DNA from 2 places in the Fundicoccus sp. Sow4_H7 genome. Region 2 is predicted to be linked to the other one. Evidence: a T-box and tRNA genes for the amino acid it is inferred to sense, from the RefSeq annotation. Region 2 holds a T-box; the other holds one or more tRNA genes.

Region 1 (3,438 bases), on a different contig from region 2:
GTGATTAATATGACGGTTAACCAAGTCGGTGTGGATATTAATACTGCCTCGGTGCCACTCTTGCAGCATGTGTCCGGTTTAACGGCAGCAACAGCTGAAAATATTGTTGCTATGCGGAATGAAAATGGGTCATTTACAAACCGTAAGCAAATTAAGTCGGTGAAGCGTTTAGGTCCAAAAACATATGAGCAAGCGGTTGGTTTCTTACGAATTTTAAATGGTGAAAATCCTTTAGACCAAACCAGCATTCACCCTGAATCTTATCCGACTGCCATGGCGGTATTGGATCAATTGAATCTTGATGTTGAGGAAATCGGAAGTGACGAAGCGATTGTGAAATTGAATCAATTAGATCGGGTAGCTTTCATTGCTCAACATGCGATTGGTGAAGAAACCTTAAACGATATTATTGAAGGATTAAAAAATCCGCTACACGATATTCGTGACCAACAGGACGCTCCGATTTTACGTTCGGATGTTTTAACGATTGACGACTTGGAAGTGGGCATGCAATTACAAGGGGTTGTCCGTAATGTGGTGGACTTTGGTGCCTTCGTTGACATCGGTGTGAAAGAAGACGGCTTGATTCATATTTCGAAATTATCTAAGCAGTTTATTAAACATCCGTCGGAAGCCGTTGCCGTTGGTGATATTGTTGACATCGAAGTATTATCAGTGGATAAGAAAGCACAGAGAATTGGTTTAAAACGTGTATTTACGAAGAAATAAAGAGATATTTATTAGGGGTGGGCTTGAATGCAAAAAGTGAAGGCTTTGCAAAAAGGGGATAAAGTTGCGATTGTGAGTTTGTCCAGTGGGGTGTTGGGGGAGGAATCGTCCCAGCATCAACTCGCTTTAGGTTTGGAGCGCCTGCGGGCCTTCGGCCTTGAGCCGGTTGTGATGCCGAATGCCCTGAAAGGCATCGATTTTTTAAATAAATATCCCCAAAAACGCGCTGAAGATTTAAAAGCTGCTTTTTTGGATGAAGAAATTAAAGGGATTATTTGTAGCATTGGTGGAGACGACACTTATCGTTTGACTGAGTTTTTGCTGGAAGATGCGGAATTTGTTGAGGCGGTCGTTAAGCAGCCAAAGCTTTTCACTGGATTTTCGGATACAACTGTCAATCATTTAATGTTTTACCGCTTAGGAATGGTGAGTTTTTACGGGCTTAATTTTCTCAATGACTTGGCTGAGTTGGGACCGGAGATGTTGCCTTATAGTCGGCAAACTTTTGAACGTTATTTCGGGGACGAATCGCCTTACGTTATTGAATCGAGTTCGATTTGGTACGAAGAACGGACTGATTTTTCTGTCGCTGAATTGGGCGTCCAGCGTGTGTCACATGAAGAATTGCAGGGACATGAAGTCTTGCGAGGCGAAGGACGGATTCAAGGGGCTTTGCTAGGAGGTTGCCTGGAAAGTTTGTATGAATTGCTGGAAGGCGAACGTTATCCAGACCAAGCGGTGGTTAGCAAACGTTATCGGCTGTTTCCAGAAGTGGATGAGTGGAAAGGGAAGTTGTTCTTTTTTGAAACGAGTGAAGAAAAGCCGGAACCTGCTTTGTTTCGCAAGATGTTAATGCGATTTAAGGAATGGGGGATTTTTGAGCAAGTTAGTGGTTTAATTGTAGGTAAGCCGCAAAACAATGTCTATTACGAGGAATATAAGACGGTCTTGCTTGAAGTGACTGCCGATGAAGATTTACCGATTTTGTACAATATGAATTTCGGTCATGCATATCCACGCGCTGTATTGCCCTACGGTTTGCAGGCTGTCTTGGATTGCGAGAAAAAACATTTGGAAATGCTTGAAGGAATGTTTGCGTGAGTGGTTTGTAGTTTGTTTCTGCTTTTGGGGCGATTGCTGATTGACAAGCTGGCGCTTTATAAAGTACAATTAAGGTTGTGCTCGTAAGGCACCTTTCCAGTCCCGCGGTCGTGGCGGAATGGCAGACGCGCTATCTTGAGGGGGTAGTGAACAATGTTCGTGTGGGTTCAAGTCCCATCGACCGCATTAATATTTATGTGAAAAGCCTATGAATGTCGGTAAGTGTAGTGCACCCCGAAAGTTGGATTTTTAACTCTAACTTTCGGGGGTCACCTCAAAGTCGATGTTTGTGGGCTTTTTTGCATTGAGATTGGATAAGAAATATTTATATTTTGTTAGTGTTTCGAGTGTTAAAATGTTAGTATGAAAGTGGATTGAAGTGAAAAGATTCACTAGGTGAAGTTGTCTTGTGGAGTTGAGGAGGTAATTGAATTGAAGCTTGGGAATAATCATTTGGAAATGGCTCAATTGAAGAGGAATCATTGAAGGAATATTTTGGTGAATAATATTCTGAAGAACAATTAATAAAGCTAGATCAGCTTTCGTATTTAGAAATCATTATCGAAACAATTTTGAAGGATATATTGTTGAACAATTTCGAAATGAAAGTGGAATATACGTTACTTTATACGATGAGAATTTAACATTCAATGAAAATCTAGCTATTTTCAATTCTGTTAAGGAAGAAACAAGTGAATTAAATGATATTCATTTCTTGATAGGTGGTTAATTTATGTTTGATTGGAATGATTATAAAAACATGCTAATCAACTGATTGAAAATATTGAAGATATTGAGAGTCATTTAAGAGAATCTGTATATAGGACAGCAGTGAGCAGAATGTACTACGCTTATTTTCATAAAATAAGAAATTAAAATGGACATTTTGGTCTATCTGACCATTCTTTTAGTAGAGATTCGCATGAAAAAAATATTCAAAAATAAAAAAGAAAAAACAGATTTATTAGATAAAAATGAATGAAATAAATTATGTAGTTTAATGATGGATTTTAAAGGATATAAAAATTAAGCTGATTACAATCCAAGTGTTGGATTTTCAGATAAAAGAATCAATTATATTTTTGAGATATTCACATCTCAAATGGATGAACTCTTAAAAAATTTGATATAAAAACTAAATCAATGTAATGAAAAATGCTGGATTTTGTCCGGAATTTTTTTGCTTTTTTTGTTGTTTGATTTATAATTCAGTTAATTAAGTCATAAAGAAAATATTATTTAGTTTAGGTGGTATTAAAAGTTGTAAAAGATTTCATGAGTTTGTTAAACGCGTTATAGGTAAATCAAAAAGGTATGTCGCATTCGTCAAATCGCTTCATTTTTACAAAATTTTAGTAGTCAGTTTTTTATTGCAATTTATCTGAAAAATGAGTGGTTTTAATTTGCAATATACATTTGGCGTGAAATCATTCCTTCCGCGTTAGCAAGAGGATGTATCTAACAGGGCAGGTTGGTGTCAGGATAGTTTTTGGCAAGAGAATAGACGAAAGTCAAGGCTCAAACTGTCAGATTGTCAGGAGAATAGACGAAATTCAAGGTTCTAACCGTCAGATTGTCAGTCGAATAGACGAAAGTCGAGGCTCAAAC
Region 2 (3,438 bases):
GCCGCTCCCCATGGTTATTTTCTTCCAACCAATCAATCATTTTCGTAATCGCTTCTTCTGAATTTAAACCATTTAAAAATTCAGAGTTCACATGAATGCCATCTTCCAAATAAGGCAGTCCTTGTTCACCCGCATCAATAATTTCAATAATTGGTAAATTAAATTTAGTCGCAAACTCAAAGTCACGGCTGTCATGACCAGCAGACCCCATTACCGCTCCTGTTCCATAAGATGCGATTACATATTCAGCAATCCAAACGGGAATTTCTTCATTCGTTGCAGGATTGATAACATAAGAACCTGAGAACACACCAGTTTTTTCCTTCGTCAATGACGTTCTCTCTAATTCTGATTTAGACTCTACTTGGCTAATGTAGGCTAATGCTTCTTCTTCTTGATCTGGCGTAATCAATCCTTTAGCCAAATCTCCCTCAGGAGCCACTACAATATACGACGTACCAAAAAGCGTATCCGGTCTGGTTGTATAAGTTTGAATAATTTGATCTTTACCAACAACTGGGAAGTTAATCAAAGCACCTTCAGACTTTCCAATCCAATTACGTTGCATTTCTTTTAGACTTTCAGGCCAATCTAACTCTTCTAAATCTTCTAACAAACGATCCGCATATTCTGTAATTTTCAATACCCATTGACGCATTGGTTTACGGAACACAGGATGCCCCCCACGTTCTGAAACCCCATCAACAACTTCTTCATTGGCTAAAACCGTTCCAAGAGCTGGACACCAGTTAACCATCACATCTGTTTGGTATGCCAAACCTTTTTCAAGCAATTGAATAAATATCCACTGCGTCCATTTATAAAAATCTGGATCCGTTGTATTCACTTCACGATCCCAATCGTAAGAAAAACCTAACTCATTGATTTGACGTTTAAAAGTCTGAATGTTTTCCTCAGTAAATACCGCTGGATCATTCCCTGTATCCAAAGCATATTGCTCAGCCGGTAATCCAAAAGCATCCCATCCCATTGGATGCAAAACATCATAACCTTGCGCACGTTTCATACGAGCAATAATATCAGTCGCTGTATAAGGTTTGGCATGCCCAACATGTAAACCTTTACCTGATGGATAAGGAAACATATCTAAAACATAATACGAAGGATAATCTACCCCTCGGTCTTCTGTTTTAAAAATATTTTTGTCTTCCCAATATTGCTGCCATTTTGATTCAATAATTCGATGTTGATAAGTCATTTTCTTCCTCCATAAAATAAATATCTCTATAAAAATAACCCTACATTATCTAGTTAAACTAAATAATATAGGGCGCAATCATGCACGGTACCACCTATGTTCGTAAATAACCTAAACTTATTTACCTCAGTAGCTATAACACAGCTTAAGCGTCTATTTCTACTTTATTCAAAATAGCCCAACATAGATGAGTTCAAAAGCTTTCCAGACTTATTTCCACCACACATAAGCTCTCTATTACTGGATGACTTCCTACTATTTCTACTACAGTTTATTATTTAATTCTTGATTACCATATCATGCTTTTAGCATTCTTTCAAGTCGCTTACCAGCTAATCACTTGTCCAATACGAATAACTGTTCCACCATTTTGTGCAATTAGATCATAAACATTTAAGTTATAACGTTTTGCGATAGAATAAAGTGTTTCACCAGCTTTGACCGTATGTTGTTGGACTACTTCAGCCACATCTTCAGTTATTGTTTCCTCAACCACTTCTGGAGTAGCCGTTTCAACAACCACTTCTGGAGTAGCCGTTTCAACAACAGTTTCTTCAACTTCTGTGACAACTTCTTCAACTGGCGTTACTGTTTCAAGCTTGTTTTCAGTTGGTGCAGTAACAGTTGGTGTAGTAACAATTGTTGATTGAGTTGGAACAACTAATGTTTGACCAACAGATAAGAGTGAACTAGTAGCATTGTTTAAGCTTTGCAAGTTTGCAACGGTTGTATTATAACGATTAGCAATTGCCCAATAAGTATCGCCAGCTTTGACAACATATGAACCATTGGTATTGTTGTTACTTGGAACGGTAGGTTTGTTTTCAACTGGTTTCGTTGGGGTATTTGAATTGTTGTTGCTATTATTCGATTGGTTACTATTATTTCCATTGCTATTCGATGTCGTTGATGGAACTTTTAGACTTTGTCCAACACTTAAATTGCTTGATGTTGTACCATTTAATTGTTGTAAACTAGCAACTGTCGTCCCAAAACGTTGTGCCAAGGCCCAATAGGTATCACCAGCTTTAACGGTATAGGTATTAGCTGTTGGTTGTGTTGGTGTTGGCGTATTATTATTTTGGTTGTTGTTACCATTATTACTATTGTTATTATTGTTTTGATTCGCATTATTTTCTTCTGGTTTAGTTGTTGGATCAGCTTGTCCAGGGACTTTAATGGCTTGTCCAACGCGCAATGCACTAGAAGTTGTACCATTTAAAGCATATAAATTCGCAACAGTTGTTCCATATTTTTTAGAAATAGACCAGAAGGTATCGCCAGATTTAACAACATAGACATTTGAACTCGTTGTTGGCGTTTCTGTTTTATTATCTTCAGGTTGTGTTGGCGTTACTGGGGTTTCAACTTCAGGAGTGGTTGTTTCATTCCCACCTTGTTCAGCGCCAGCAACAGGGATATTTAATGTCATTCCAATTAAAAGGTTTGAATTTGTTGCGTTGTTCGCGCTTTGTAAAGCCGCTACGGTTATACCAAATCTTTTCGCCAATGACCAGTAAGTGTCACCTGCAACAACACGGTAAGTTTTACCATTGCTTGGCGGGGTTACTGCTTCAGCAGGTGGATTTGTCACTACCGGTGTGGTCCCCTCGCGAATCATATCATATTGCGTTAAGTTATTTTCTTCAATAATCTGATTTAATTTACTGCCGTAGCGCGTATCTGTAGCATACCGACCTGTTAAATGTGCTGTTGCATCTTGATAAGAGGTCGTATTGCTATAACGAGCTCCTGAATAGAATTCAGCTCGCCATTGTGACCCTGTGCCAATAATAACATCAGCATAATCAGCTAAAGATTCCGCAATTGAAGGATACATTTTAAATGAATCGACAATGCCATAATAAGAACCTGTCCCATCATCTTCAAGTGTGTTCATGTCAACGGAATTTCCATTATAAATACCTTTAATTCCGAATAAATTATTGTAAGGTGCTTGAGCTAATGTACTATTACCCCAGCCTGTTTCCAAAGCAGCTTGTGCAATCATGACAGATGCATATAGATTATTGCTAGCAGCAATGGCACGCGCATGCTCAGAAATAGTAGATAAAAAGGTCGATTTGCTAACACGTGTCGTAAAGACAGAATCATTAGCCTCTACCTTTGTGGGCTGTGTCGCTACTTGTGTTAAAACAGCAGTCGCACTAAGCAAAACGAGACCTTTATTAACAGTCGTCATAATTTGTTTTGTATAG

What was found. A T-box is a leader RNA that pairs with one kind of tRNA and senses whether it is charged. The one in region 2 lies ahead of leuS (leucine--tRNA ligase), so its partner is inferred to be a tRNA-Leu.
Region 1: it has a tRNA-Leu gene. The T-box ahead of leuS (leucine--tRNA ligase) is inferred to sense a tRNA for this amino acid. The anticodon was not compared.

What each region holds. Positions count from the first base shown of each region.
Region 1 covers NZ_JBQKME010000001.1:192,347-195,784, forward strand. The annotation lists gene ACTQ54_RS00740 (Tex family protein) at 1-729, shown strand, start outside; gene ACTQ54_RS00745 (S66 family peptidase) at 757-1,830, shown strand; tRNA gene ACTQ54_RS00750 (tRNA-Leu) at 1,935-2,016, shown strand; gene ACTQ54_RS00755 (hypothetical protein) at 3,283-3,438, shown strand, end outside.
Region 2 covers NZ_JBQKME010000004.1:64,848-68,285, reverse strand. The annotation lists gene leuS (leucine--tRNA ligase) at 1-1,219, opposite strand, end outside; T-box leader at 1,285-1,497, opposite strand; gene ACTQ54_RS05520 (LysM peptidoglycan-binding domain-containing protein) at 1,545-3,438, opposite strand, start outside.